DNA from 4 places in the Enterobacter sp. UPMP2061 genome. Region 1 is predicted to be linked to each of the others. Evidence: predicted binding sites of a transcription regulator. Region 1 holds the regulator's gene; each other region holds the start of a gene.
What was found. The regulator sigma-54, encoded in region 1, starts transcription at its own class of promoters, with help from an activator protein. The targets are predictions, from matches to a motif close to GTTGGCACANNTTTCGCTNT.
Positions count from the first base shown of each region.

Region 2: the regulator sigma-54 is predicted to act here: its motif matches at 2,139-2,158, upstream of hypA (hydrogenase maturation nickel metallochaperone HypA).
Region 3: the regulator sigma-54 is predicted to act here: its motif matches at 1,699-1,718, upstream of glnA (glutamate--ammonia ligase).
Region 4: the regulator sigma-54 is predicted to act here: its motif matches at 1,901-1,920, upstream of ACWKXX_RS08665 (branched-chain amino acid ABC transporter substrate-binding protein).

Region 1 covers NZ_JBSKJP010000004.1:81,880-85,479, reverse strand. Annotated here, with positions in the region: gene lptA (lipopolysaccharide ABC transporter substrate-binding protein LptA) at 1-526, shown strand, start outside; gene lptC (LPS export ABC transporter periplasmic protein LptC) at 1-3, shown strand, start outside; gene lptB (LPS export ABC transporter ATP-binding protein) at 533-1,258, shown strand; gene rpoN (RNA polymerase factor sigma-54) at 1,306-2,739, shown strand; gene hpf (ribosome hibernation promoting factor) at 2,762-3,049, shown strand; gene ptsN (PTS IIA-like nitrogen regulatory protein PtsN) at 3,132-3,600, shown strand, end outside.
Region 2 covers NZ_JBSKJP010000010.1:34,134-37,733, reverse strand. Annotated here, with positions in the region: gene hypD (hydrogenase formation protein HypD) at 1-627, opposite strand, end outside; gene ACWKXX_RS17340 (HypC/HybG/HupF family hydrogenase formation chaperone) at 631-903, opposite strand; gene hypB (hydrogenase nickel incorporation protein HypB) at 894-1,757, opposite strand; gene hypA (hydrogenase maturation nickel metallochaperone HypA) at 1,761-2,111, opposite strand; gene hycA (formate hydrogenlyase regulator HycA) at 2,322-2,786, shown strand; gene ACWKXX_RS17320 (4Fe-4S dicluster domain-containing protein) at 2,859-3,467, shown strand; gene hycC (formate hydrogenlyase subunit 3) at 3,464-3,600, shown strand, end outside.
Region 3 covers NZ_JBSKJP010000012.1:102,613-106,212, reverse strand. Annotated here, with positions in the region: gene glnL (nitrogen regulation protein NR(II)) at 1-36, opposite strand, end outside; gene glnA (glutamate--ammonia ligase) at 204-1,613, opposite strand; gene typA (ribosome-dependent GTPase TypA) at 1,991-3,600, shown strand, end outside.
Region 4 covers NZ_JBSKJP010000002.1:658,393-661,992, reverse strand. Annotated here, with positions in the region: gene tyrP (tyrosine transporter TyrP) at 1-972, shown strand, start outside; gene ACWKXX_RS08670 (YecA/YgfB family protein) at 1,001-1,669, opposite strand; gene ACWKXX_RS08665 (branched-chain amino acid ABC transporter substrate-binding protein) at 2,081-3,202, shown strand; gene ACWKXX_RS08660 (ABC transporter permease subunit) at 3,271-3,600, shown strand, end outside.

The sequences.
Region 1 (3,600 bases):
TAAAGTTGTTATCGCCAGCGCGCTGCTGGCGGCCAGTCTTCCCGCGCTTGCTGTGACTGGCGACACCGAACAGCCGATTCATATTGAATCCGATACCCAGTCTCTGGATATGCAGGGTAACGTCGTCACCTTTACCGGCAACGTCGTCATGACCCAGGGCACCATTAAAATCAACGCCGACAAAGTGGTCGTTACTCGTCCGGGCGGCGAGCAGGGCAAAGAGATTATCGATGGTTATGGCAACCCGGCCACCTTCTACCAGATGCAGGACAACGGCAAGCCGGTGAAAGGCCATGCCTCGCATATGCATTATGAACTGGCGAAGGATCTGGTCATCCTGACCGGTAATGCTTACCTGGAACAGCTGGACAGCAATATCAAAGGCGACAAGATCACCTATCTGGTGAAAGAGCAGAAAATGCAGGCCTCCAGCGAAAAAGGCAAACGCGTCACGACCGTGCTTGTGCCTTCGCAGTTGCAGGACAAGAACAACGGTCAGGCTCCGGCACAGAAAAAGAGTAACTAATTCGTTATGGCAACTTTAACTGCAAAAAACCTCGCGAAAGCGTATAAGGGCCGCCGCGTCGTCGAAGATGTCAGTCTGACCGTCAACTCCGGCGAAATCGTGGGTTTGCTTGGCCCTAACGGGGCGGGTAAAACCACGACCTTCTACATGGTGGTGGGCATCGTCCCGCGTGACGCCGGCAACATCATCATCGATGATGAAGATATCAGCCTGCTGCCGCTGCATGCCCGCGCGCGTCGTGGCATCGGCTATTTGCCGCAGGAAGCGTCTATTTTCCGCCGCTTAAGCGTGTTCGACAACCTGATGGCCGTGCTCCAGATCCGTGACGATCTGACCAGCGAGCAGCGCTCTGACCGTGCGAACGAGCTGATGGAAGAGTTTCATATCGAGCATCTGCGTGACAGCCTCGGCCAGGCGCTGTCCGGTGGTGAACGCCGCCGCGTTGAGATTGCGCGCGCGCTGGCAGCAAACCCAAAATTCATCCTGCTGGATGAACCGTTTGCGGGCGTTGACCCCATCTCCGTTATCGATATCAAACGTATCATTGAGCACCTGCGCGACAGCGGGCTTGGCGTACTGATCACGGACCACAACGTTCGTGAAACGCTGGCCGTGTGTGAGCGCGCCTACATAGTGAGCCAGGGCCATCTGATTGCCCACGGTACGCCGCAGCAAATCCTCGAAGATGAGCATGTTAAGCGCGTGTACCTTGGGGAAGACTTCAGACTCTGATAGGGTAGAGGTTAAGTCACGCCGAACCGGAGAAAAACGCTCTGAACATGAAGCAAGGTTTGCAATTACGGCTCAGCCAGCAACTGGCCATGACGCCGCAGCTACAGCAGGCAATCCGTCTGTTGCAGCTGTCCACGTTAGAACTCCAGCAGGAGCTCCAGCAGGCGCTGGACAGCAATCCGCTGCTGGAGCAAACCGATCTTCATGACGAGGTAGACGCCCAGCAGACGCAGGACACAGAAACGCTCGACTCCGTAGATGCGCTCGAACAGAAAGAGATGCCGGACGAACTGCCGCTGGATGCCAGCTGGGACGAAATCTACACCGCGGGTACCCCTTCCGGGACGCGTGCAGACTACCAGGACGATGAACTCCCGGTCTACCAGGGCGAAACCACCCAGTCGCTTCAGGACTACCTGATGTGGCAGGTAGAGCTGACCCCTTTCTCCGATACCGATCGCGCCATTGCCACCTCGATTGTCGATGCCGTTGACGACACGGGCTATTTGACCGTGACGCTGGACGAGATTCTGGAAAGCATCGGCGATGACGAGATTGAACTGGAAGAGATTGAAGCCGTCCTGAAACGCGTTCAGCGTTTCGACCCGATTGGCGTCGCCGCGAAAGATCTGCGCGACTGCCTTCTGATCCAGCTTTCGCAGTTTGCCAAAGAGACACCGTGGATTGACGAAGCCCGGCTCATCATCAGCGATCATCTGGATCTGCTGGCGAATCACGACTTCCGCACCCTGATGCGCGTCACACGCCTGAAAGAAGAGGTGCTGAAGGAAGCGGTGAATCTGATCCAGTCGCTCGATCCGCGTCCGGGGCAGTCGATCCAGACCAGCGAACCGGAATATGTCATTCCTGATGTGCTGGTGAGAAAGCACAATGGCCGCTGGGTCGTTGAACTGAACGCCGACAGCATTCCTCGCCTGCAAATCAACCAGCAATACGCCTCCATGTGCACCAGCGCCCGTAACGATGCTGATAATCAATACATTCGCAGCAACCTTCAGGAAGCACGCTGGTTGATCAAGAGTCTGGAGAGCCGTAATGACACGCTGCTGCGCGTCAGCCGCTGTATTGTCGAACAGCAGCAGGCGTTCTTTGAGCAGGGCGAAGAGTTTATGAAACCGATGGTGCTGGCGGACATCGCCCAGGCCGTCGAGATGCATGAATCAACCATTTCCCGCGTGACCACGCAGAAGTATCTGCACAGCCCACGCGGTATTTTTGAGCTTAAGTATTTCTTCTCCAGCCACGTGAACACCGAAGGCGGCGGCGAAGCCTCGTCAACGGCTATTCGCGCCCTGGTGAAGAAGTTGATCGCCGCGGAGAACCCCGCGAAGCCACTCAGTGACAGTAAGTTAACCACCATGCTGTCCGATCAGGGTATTATGGTGGCACGTCGTACTGTCGCGAAGTATCGAGAGTCTTTATCCATTCCGCCGTCTAACCAGCGTAAACAACTGGTTTGACACAACCGATAAGGAAGACACTATGCAGCTCAATATCACCGGACATAACGTCGAGATTACTGAGGCTTTACGCGATTTTGTAAACACTAAGTTTGCGAAACTCGAGCAGTATTTCGAGAGGATCAACCAGGTCTATGTTGTGTTGAAAGTGGAGAAAGTGACGCATATCTCGGATGCGACCCTGCACGTCAACGGAGGGGAACTCCATGCCAGTGCGGAAGGGCAAGACATGTACGCGGCTATCGACGGCTTGATTGATAAGCTTGCGAGACAGCTCAATAAACATAAAGATAAACTGAAACAACACTAATTGTCCGGGCAGTTAACGGGTGCAGGACGGCCTGTTGTGAAACACAACAGGCCATTTGTACAGTTAGCGCTTAGGTGAAATTATGATAAACAACGATTCCGCTCTTCAACTGAGCAATGTCCTTAACCAGGATTGTACCCGCAGTGGCGTTCACTGCCAGAGCAAAAAACGTGCGCTGGAAATCATCAGTGAGCTGGCCGCAAAACAGCTGGGTCTGCCGCCGCAGATCGTGTTTGAAGCCATTCTGACCCGTGAAAAAATGGGCAGTACCGGCATCGGCAATGGCATTGCGATCCCGCATGGCAAGCTGGAAGAAGATACGCTGCGTGCCGTGGGGGTGTTTGTGCAACTGGAAACGCCTATCGCTTTTGACGCCATCGATAACCAGCCTGTGGATCTGCTTTTCGCGCTGCTGGTTCCTGCCGATCAGACCAAAACCCACCTGCACACGCTGTCGCTGGTTGCCAAACGTCTGGCGGATAAAACCATTTGTCGTCGACTGCGCTCAGCCCAAAGTGATGAAGAGCTTTATCAAATTATCACTGAAGCAG
Region 2 (3,600 bases), on a different contig from region 1:
TTCTGTGCCGATCACCATGCTGACGTGGCCCGGCGCCAGAAACGCGTCGATACCGTTATCCGGCGCTTCAAGCAGGCTGCGCAGCGTGGGAATAAGCGTGATGTGCTGGCAGAAAAAGTAAAAGTTTGTGACGTTGCGGGCTTTAGCCTGCTGGAGGGTAATGGCGGTGGCGGGCATGGTGGTTTCAAAACCCAGCCCGAAAAAGACGACCTTACGCTCAGGATTAGCCATCGCCAGCGTCAGGGCATCCATCGGTGAGTAGACGATCCGCACGTCTGCGCCGCGCGCCTTCGCCTGGAGCAGCGAGCCATTTTTTCCCGGTACACGCATGGCGTCGCCAAAGGTGCAAAAAATCACACCGGGGCGGCTGGCGATGTCGATACAGCTGTCGATGCGCCCCATCGGCAGCACGCACACCGGGCAGCCGGGGCCGTGGATAAACTCGATGTTCTCCGGCAGCAGCTGGTCGAGGCCAAATTTAAAGATGGCGTGGGTGTGTCCGCCGCACACCTCCATGATCCGCAGCGGTTTTTCTTTCGTGTAGTCCAGCAGCGAGGCGCGGGTCTTCAGGCGATCGATAAGCTGCAACACCTGCTCAGGCGCGCGATATTCATCAACGTAACGCATGTGTTAACGTTCCTCCCCATACAACAGGGCGCCCACGTCCGGCTCGACATCGAACATATTCTGTAGCGCGTCCAGCGTGTCGCGGGCTTCTTCCTCATTAATCACGCTCATGGCAAAACCCACGTGGACCAGCACCCACTGGCCGAGACGCGATGCGCCGGTCTCATCGTGGCTGCCTACCAGCGTCAGGTCGACATCGCGCAGGATGCCGCAGACCTCCACTTTGGCCTGATTGCCGTCGAGGGAATGAATTTGTCCGGGGACGCCTATGCACATCGTTCGTTCTCCAGCCAGTTCAGCCAGGCGTCCATCCCGTCGCCGCGCGTGGCGGAAACCAGCAGGATCTCAATGTCCGGGTTCACTTCCCGGGCGTAAGCCAGGCACTTATCCACGTCGAAATTCAGGTACGGCAGCAGGTCGACCTTGTTCAGCAGCATGAGGGAGGCGGCGGCAAACATATGCGGATATTTAAGCGGCTTGTCTTCCCCTTCGGTCACGGAGAGCACCGCCACTTTATGCCGCTCGCCGAGGTCGAAGCTTGCCGGACAGACCAGGTTGCCGACGTTTTCAATAAACAGGATACCGTTATCCGCCAGCGGCAGGCGCGGGGCGGCGTCGGCAATCATCTGCGCGTCCAGGTGGCACCCTTTCCCGGTGTTGACCTGAATCGCAGGCGTACCGGTTTCGCGGATGCGCGCGGCGTCGTTTACCGTTTGCTGGTCGCCTTCGATTACGGCGCAGGAGACGTGTTCGTTCAGACGTTTAAGGGTTTCGGTCAGCAGCGTGGTTTTACCGGAGCCGGGGCTGGAGACCAGGTTCAGCACCAGCTGTTCGCGCGCGGCAAAGCGGGCGCGATTGCGGGCGGCGAGCTGGTTATTCTTGTCCAGCACGTTGATCTCCACCTCCAGCATCTGGCGCTGGCTGATGCCCGGCGCGTGCGTACCCGCTTCGCCATGGCCGTAATGGAGGTCGCCCGCGTCGGAACGCTGCGGGGCAAAGGTGATGCCGGTCAGTGCCGCCGCGGGACGCGGGGCAGGGGAAAAGGGCGCGGAGCGAAACGCGGAGTGGGGACGGTGTTCATCCCCTTCTATATACAGGTTGCCTTCAGCGCAACCGCAGGTACTACACATACATTACTCCTTCTCGATTTCGAGGCGTTGGATCTGCATACCGTCATCCGCCACGATGCGCAGCCCGCTGCTCTGGCACTGCGGACAGCGCTGCACCTTCGATGACAGCAGCGTGACGTACTCCTGACACTGCTCGCACCAGCACTCTGCCTGCTGCTCTTCAATATGCAGCTCGCAGCCTTCCGCCAGCGTGCCGCGGCATACCAGCTCAAAACAGAAGGTGAGGGCGCTGGTCTCGACGCAGGAAAACGCCCCGACCTTCAGCCAGACGCCGGTGACGCGTTTCGCGTGGTTTTGCACTGCCTGCTGTTCGATAAGTTCCAGTGCCCGCTGGCAGAGGGTAATTTCGTGCATGACGCCTCCTTAATGAATTGCCCCTTCAATGCAATAACGGTGCCAGCTTGATTTGCGTTATGGCGTGACGATGTCAACGCTGTCGAAATGACACGTCGACACCGCGGCGATGACAGTGCGCTTCTCTTTAAAATCCATTTAAATCAATAAATTAAAAACTGGCACGAAATCTGCTTAACAGCCGCTAACTCCATTAACCGGATACCTTTTATGACTATTTGGGAAATTAGCGAAAAAGCGGATTACATCGCGCAACGTCATCAGCAGCTCCAGGAGCAATGGCACCTGTACTGCAATTCACTGATCCAGGGGATTACGCTGTCGAAGGCCCATCTGCATCACGCCATGAGCTGTGCGGCGCAGGGGGATATGCGTTTTGTCCTGTTCGGTCACTTTACGATTTACGTCACCCTGGCGGAGACCTTCAACAGCCACACGATTGAGTACTACGTCGAGACGAAAGAGGGCGACAGGCACTGCATCGCCCGGGCGCAGCTGATGGCGGACGGCATGGTGGACGGTCATGTCAGCAACCGCGATCGCCAGCAGGTGCTGGAGCACTATCTGGAGAAAATCGCGCCGGTTTATAACGGCCTCTACGCCGCCGTTGAGCACGATCGGCCAGTCAACCTGAAACAGCTGATCGACGGAAAATCCTCCGCGAACGTGGCCTGAAAAGCGAGTGTCGAGAAGTGTCGATAAGACAGTTTTTTTCGTCAAAAATGACTATCACCAGAGGATGACCCGGTGAACCGTTTTGTAATTGCTGACTCGACGGTCTGTATTGGCTGTCGGACCTGTGAGGCGGCGTGCTCGGAAACGCACCGCCTGCACGGGCTACAGTCCATGCCGCGCCTGCGCGTCATGCGTAATGAGAAAGAGTCTGCCCCGCAGCTCTGTCACCACTGTGAAGACGCTCCGTGCGCGGGCGTCTGTCCTGTCAATGCCATCACCCGCGTTGACGGCGCGGTACAGCTGAACGAAAGCCTGTGCGTGAGCTGCAAGCTGTGCGGCATCGCCTGTCCGTTCGGCGCCATTGAGTTTTCAGGCAGCCGCCCGCTGCATATTCCGGCGAATGCTAATACTGCGAAAGCGCCGCCTGCGCCACCGGCTCCGGCACGCGTGAGTACGCTGCTGGACTGGGTGCCGGGCATTCGCGCCGTTGCGGTGAAGTGCGATCTGTGCAGCTTCGATGAGCAGGGTCCGGCCTGCGTGCGGACCTGCCCGACCCGGGCGCTGGTCCTGGTCAACATCCGCGACATCGCTCGCACCAGCAAACGCAAGCGCGAGCTGACCATCAATACCGACGTTGGCGATCTTTCGCTGCTGCGGGCGCTTAACGAGGGGGCGAAATGAACGCGATAGTTATGATGACCAGCGGTGTGGCCTGGTTTGCCGCCGCCGCTGTCCTGGCGCTGCTTCTCTCCTTCCATAAAACGCTGAGCGGGGTGATCGCCGGTATCGGCGGGGCGGTCGGCAGCCTGATGAC
Region 3 (3,600 bases), on a different contig from region 1:
GATCTGCCCAGCATCGGGCAGCGTGCCAGTTGCCATTCAGCAGTCTCCTGGAGTCGTTGCACTATTTTAGTGCAGTATAGCGTTTTAGAGGTAAAAAGCGCGTGAGATCAGGTTGTTGGTGGAGAAAAAAGCCCATCCGAAGATGGGCTAAAGTTTCCACGGCAACTACTCCCGACGCGTATGCGCCGGGTAAAACAAATCAATTAAACGCTGTAGTACAGTTCGAACTCAACCGGGTGCGGCGTCATGCGAACGCGGTCGTTTTCTTCGGTACGCAGCGCGATGTAAGCGTCGATCGCTTCATCGGTGAACACGCCGCCAGCGGTCAGGAACTCACGGTCTGCGTCCAGCGCTTGCAGGGCTTCTTCCAGAGAGCCGGCAACCTGTGGGATCTCTTTCGCTTCTTCTGGCGGCAGGTCGTACAGGTTTTTGTCCATGGCTTCGCCCGGGTGGATCTTGTTCTTGATACCGTCCAGACCGGCCATCAGCAGTGCTGCGAAGCACAGGTATGGGTTAGCCGCCGGGTCCGGGAAGCGCACTTCGATACGACGCGCTTTCGGAGACGCCACCACCGGGATACGGATAGAAGCAGAACGGTTACGGGCAGAGTACGCCAGCATCACCGGTGCCTCGTAGCCTGGGACCAGACGCTTGTAGGAGTTGGTGGTCGGGTTCGCCAGGGCGTTGATCGCTTTAGCGTGTTTGATAACACCGCCGATGTAGTGCAGCGCCTGCTCAGACAGACCCGCGTATTTGTCGCCAGAGAACAGGTTGGTGCCGTTCTTGGACAGGGACATGTGGCAGTGCATGCCGGAACCGTTGTCGCCGAACATGGGTTTTGGCATGAAGGTCGCGGTTTTACCGAAACGGTGCGCAACGTTATGCACAACGTATTTGTAGATCTGAATCTCATCCGCTTTCTTGGTCATGGTGTTGAAGCGGGTAGCGATTTCGTTCTGGCCAGCCGTTGCCACTTCGTGGTGGTGCGCTTCAACAACCAGGCCCATCTCTTCCATGATCAGACACATGGTAGAACGGATGTCCTGTGAAGAATCGACCGGAGGAACCGGGAAGTAACCGCCTTTCACGCCCGGACGGTGACCTTTGTTACCACCTTCGTATTTGGTGGAAGAGTTCCATGCGCCTTCGATGTCATCGATAGCGACGTGGGAACCAGAAATGGAAGCACCAAAACGGATGTCGTCGAACAGGAAGAACTCTGGCTCTGGCCCGAACAGAACGGTGTCTGCGATGCCGGTAGAACGCAGGTACTCTTCAGCGCGTTTTGCGATGGAGCGTGGGTCACGGTCATAGCCTTGCAGCGTGCCAGGTTCCAGGATATCGCAGCGGATGATCAGCGTAGGTTCTTCGTAGAACGGGTCAATGAGCGCAGTGGTTGCATCTGGCATCAGAACCATGTCGGATTCGTTAATGCCTTTCCAGCCGCCAATGGAGGAGCCGTCAAACATTTTGCCTTCTTCAAAGAATTCGGCGTTCACCTGATGAGCAGGGATCGTGACGTGCTGTTCTTTACCTTTGGTATCGGTGAAGCGCAGATCAACAAACTTCACTTCATGTTCGTTCAGCATCGTCAAAACGTGTTCAGCGGACATACTTAACTCTCCAGATTGGTCATTGTCGTCGTGGTAACGAGGTCTTCAAATCGGCTGGGCTGCCATATTTTTACTGTATTTCTGTAAAGCGAAATCTGTGCCAACTTTTAAAACACCCCAAAAAGGCGTTATCATGCGCACCATAGTGCAGAAGGGCTGCACCACATTGGATTTTTTGCACCATTATAGTGCTTCTGTGTGAACATCGAGCACCATATTGGTGCAATTTACGTTAAAGTGCCCTTTTACCGCTCCGTGAAAGCGATCACAAAGCATCTCTGCAATACTTGTTTGCGGGGGATGTTTGTGATCCTGTTTTGTAGTGCGATTAATCCGTGTACAATAACGCGCTATTTCTAAATGCCTGAGGCAAAGTTGTGATCGAAAAATTGCGTAATATCGCCATCATCGCGCACGTCGACCATGGTAAAACTACCCTGGTTGATAAGCTGCTACAGCAGTCCGGTACGTTTGATGCTCGTGCCGAAACTCAAGAGCGTGTGATGGACTCCAACGATTTGGAGAAAGAGCGTGGGATTACCATCCTCGCCAAAAACACCGCTATCAAATGGAATGACTACCGTATCAACATCGTTGATACCCCAGGGCACGCCGACTTCGGTGGTGAAGTTGAGCGCGTGATGTCCATGGTGGATTCCGTGCTGCTGGTGGTTGACGCATTTGATGGCCCTATGCCGCAAACGCGCTTCGTGACCAAAAAAGCATTTGCCCACGGCCTGAAACCTATCGTTGTGATCAACAAGGTTGACCGTCCTGGCGCGCGTCCTGACTGGGTTGTTGACCAGGTCTTCGACCTGTTCGTTAACCTCGACGCGACCGACGAACAGCTGGACTTCCCTATCGTTTATGCGTCTGCGCTGAACGGTATCGCCGGTCTGGATCACGAAGACATGGCGGAAGACATGACTCCGCTGTACCAGACGATTGTTGACCGCGTTCCTGCGCCAAACGTTGACCTGGAAGGCACCCTGCAAATGCAGATCTCCCAGCTCGACTACAACAACTATGTTGGCGTAATCGGCATTGGTCGTATCAAGCGCGGTAAAGTGAAGCCTAACCAGCAGGTCACTATCATCGATAGCGAAGGCAAAACCCGTAACGGTAAAGTCGGTAAAGTTCTGACTCACCTGGGTCTTGAGCGTATCGAGAGCGACATCGCTGAAGCGGGCGACATCATCGCCATCACCGGTCTGGGTGAACTGAACATCTCCGACACCATCTGCGATCCGCAGAACGTCGAAGCGCTGCCAGCCCTGTCCGTTGATGAACCAACCGTATCCATGTTCTTCAACGTCAACACCTCTCCGTTCTGTGGTAAAGAGGGTAAGTTTGTTACCTCTCGTCAGATCCTTGACCGCCTGAACAAAGAGCTGGTGCACAACGTTGCGCTGCGCGTTGAAGAAACCGAAGACGCTGATGCATTCCGCGTTTCGGGTCGTGGTGAGCTGCACCTGTCTGTTCTGATTGAGAACATGCGTCGTGAAGGTTTCGAGATGGCGGTTTCCCGTCCGAAAGTTATCTTCCGCGAAATCGATGGCCGTAAACAAGAGCCATTCGAAAACGTAACGCTGGACGTTGAAGAACAGCACCAGGGTTCTGTGATGCAGGCACTGGGTGAGCGTAAAGGCGACCTGAAAAACATGAATCCAGATGGCAAAGGCCGCGTACGTCTCGACTACGTGATCCCAAGCCGTGGCCTGATCGGCTTCCGTTCTGAGTTCATGACCATGACTTCCGGTACCGGTCTGCTGTACTCCACCTTCAGCCACTACGACGACGTTCGTCCGGGCGAAGTGGGCCAGCGTAACAACGGCGTGCTGATCTCCAACGGTCAGGGTAAAGCGGTTGCGTTTGCGCTGTTCGGTTTGCAGGATCGCGGTAAGCTGTTCCTGGGTCACGGTGCTGAAGTTTACGAAGGCCAGATCATCGGTATTCACAGCCGTTCTAACGACCTGACGGTAAACTG
Region 4 (3,600 bases), on a different contig from region 1:
TGGATCACCGGTTTCAGCATGATGTTCCTGATGTACGCCCTGACTGCCGCTTACATCAGCGGCGCCGGGGAGCTGATTGCGTCAAGTATCAATGACGGCTTCGGTGCGTCACTTTCACCGGAAACAGGCGCCATTGTCTTTACGCTGATCGGTGGCGGCGTGGTTTGTGCGGGCACATCGCTGGTCGATCTGTTTAACCGTTTTTTGTTCAGCGCCAAAATTCTCTTCCTGATTGTGATGCTGGTGCTGCTGGCACCGCATGTTCACAAGATTAACCTGCTCTCCCTCCCGCTGGAGAAAGGTCTGGCGCTTTCGGCCATCCCGGTTATTTTCACCTCCTTCGGTTTTCACGGCAGCGTGCCGAGCATCGTGAGCTATATGAACGGTGATATTCGCAAGCTGCGCCGCGTCTTTGTTATCGGCAGCGCCATTCCGTTGATTGCTTACCTGTTCTGGCAGCTGGTGACGCTGGGCAGTATTGATTCCAATACCTTTATCGGCCTGATGGCAGAGCATTCTGGTCTGAATGGATTCCTGGTTGCCCTGCGTAACGTGGTGGCCTCTTCACACGTGGAGCTGGCGGTACATCTGTTTGCAGACCTGGCGCTGGCAACCTCCTTCCTCGGCGTAGCGCTTGGCCTGTTTGACTATATGGCGGATCTGTTCCAGCGTCGCAATACCGTTGCCGGACGCTTACAGACGGGGGCGATGACCTTCCTGCCGCCGCTGGCCTTCGCGCTCTTTTACCCGCGCGGGTTTGTGATGGCGCTGGGGTATGCTGGCGTGGCGTTATCGGTACTGGCCCTGCTGCTGCCTTCCCTGCTGGCGTGGAAGAGCCGCCAGCAACATCCGCAGCAGGGGTATCGCGTAGCGGGCGGTACGCCAATGCTGTGCGTGGTGTTTGGTTGTGGGGTGGTGATTATTCTGGTGCAGGTGCTGATTGCAGCGGGGATGCTGCCGGAAGTGGGATAAAAAAAGGGGCTATGAATAGCCCCTTTTTTCAGTGCAGGCAGCAGCTTTTAAACTTCTTCCCACTCCCGCACGGGCACGGGTCGTTACGCCCCACCTTCGACCCGTTAACGATCGGCTTTTTCGCTTCCGGCTGCTGCGGGTTAGCCACCCAGTAGTTATACAAACGCAGCGCCGCAGGCTGAATGCTTTCGATGCTGGCCATGTACTCCTCTTCGGTCAGCGCATCCAGCTTCTCGCTGCTCTCTTCCGTCCCGTGCAGGGCAATCACCGCCAGGTCCGCTTCCAGCGCTTCCGGCAGGGATGACCAGTCCGTCAGCGCCACGCCGCGCATGTAGCCATAGCACCACTCTTCCACCACGGTATAGCTCTGACCGTCAACGTCGTTATAGCCAAACAGCGGTTCAAACTGATCCGGGTATTCGCTCAAACGCTCGGCAATATCGTTCATGTGCTTAAAGCAGAGATCGATAAAACGGTTCATCTCACGATCGTTTTTCCAGCGCGGAATATACTTCTCACCACCCCAGACCGCCACCAGCCAGGTGTCGGGCTCCACCACGACGGGACCGGAAAGTACTGCGGTAAGCATGCCGTCCAGTTCGGACACGTCAATCACGGATGCATCGTCGTGACCGTAAGAGATTAATGTCTCTTCCAGCCACGCCATCTCGCTTTCATTTAATGGGCCTTCAGCCATTGCTGATACTCCTGATAAAAAAAACGATCCTGACATATATCGCCGCGCGTGCCTATCTGAAGTTTAGGTCTTTATTGCTGCAAAAACGTGCAAATCGTGACCGTTGCACAACTTATGGGCTTTGTTGTTAAGGAGATGTGATCTCCGCTGTAAATTCATCTCATCCCGCAAAGGCGCATAAAACGGCGCTCTATACTCAACGTGTTGTGACCCGGTCAAGGGATTAACCATTCTGGCAACCTTTTTGCTTAATGTTCTGCGCGCTTCGCGGTGCGTGGGATCCTCGCCGTATTAAGCATGAGATTGCTTCTAAAGTGCATTTTGTTCTCGCTCTTGTTTTTGGATTTACGATGCCATCAGGCGTTCGGGTTTATACCTGGTGCAAAAACCTCTTTGCTAAGGAACATAATAATGTCGCTGAAATTTACCAAAACTCCCCTCTCCCTGGTGCTGGCCGGTTGTCTGGTGACGGCCTTTTCCGCGCAGGCCGATATCGTCATCGGCGTGGCCGGGCCGTTCACAGGCCCGAACGCAACCTACGGCGATCAATACTGGCATGGCGCTACGCAGGCGGCGGAAGACATTAACGCCGCCGGCGGGATCAACGGTGAGAAAATCAAACTGGTTCAGGGCGACGACGCCTGCGAGCCCAAACAGGCCGTCGCCGTTGCCAACCGCTTAGTTGATCAGGATAAGGTGAAAGCGGTCGTCGGCCACTTCTGCTCCTCGTCGACCATGCCCGCCTCCGAGGTCTACAGCGATGCCGGGATCCTCTCCATCACCCCCGGCTCAACGAACCCGCTTATTACCGAACGTGGCATGAGCGATATATTTCGCATGTGCGGACGTGACGACCAGCAGGGCCAGGTCGCCAGCGATTTCATTCTTGATAAGCTGAAAGCCAAACGGGTGGTCATCATCCACGATAAAGACACCTACGGCCAGGGGCTGGCGGACGCCACTAAGGCGGCGCTGGCGAAACGCGGCGTGAAGGAGGTGATGTACGAAGGGTTATCCCGCGGGGAGAAAGACTTTAACGCGCTGGTGACCAAAATTGGCGCACAAAAACCGGACGTGGTGTTCTTCGGAGGCTGTCACCCGGAAGCGGGCCCGCTGGTTCGCCAGATGCGTGAACAGGGCGTGCAGGCGAAGTTCTTCTCGGGAGACTGTATCGTCAATGAAGAGATGGTCACCGCCGCCGGTGGGGCGCAATACACCAACGGTATTTACATGACCTTCGGTAAAGATCCGCGCCTGATCCCGGACGGAAAAGCCGTCATCGAGAAATTCCGCACCGGTAAATTTGAACCTGAAGGATACACCCTCTACGCCTACGCGTCTGTGCAGGCTATCGCGGCGGCATTCAAGGCCACGAAAGGGACGGATTCCGCAAAAGCCAGCGAGTGGCTGAAGGCCAACCCTGTCGACACGGTGATGGGTAAAAAAGCCTGGGACAGCAAAGGTGACCTCAAAGTCTCTGACTACGTGGTCTATAAGTGGGATGACAAAGGCAAATATAAAGAAGTGCCATAACGGGACGGAATCTGCTCAGCGCCGGCAGGTCTGACTGTCGGCGTAACCCTTTATTCAGGTGCGCGACCATGAGTACATTCTTCCTGCAACAATTAATTAATGGCTTAACGCTGGGTTCGGTCTACGGTCTTATCGCCATCGGCTACACCATGGTGTACGGCATCATCGGTATGATCAATTTCGCCCACGGCGAAGTGTATATGATCTCCGCCTATCTCTCGGCCATTGGCCTGGCCCTGCTGGCGTTTTTTGGACTCCACTCCTTTCCGCTGCTGATCCTGGGGACGCTGGTTTTCACCATCGTGGTCACCGGCGTTTATGGCTGGACGATTGAGCGCATCGCCTATAAGCCGCTACGCAACTCGACGCGTCTGGCACCGCTGATTTCGGCCATCGGG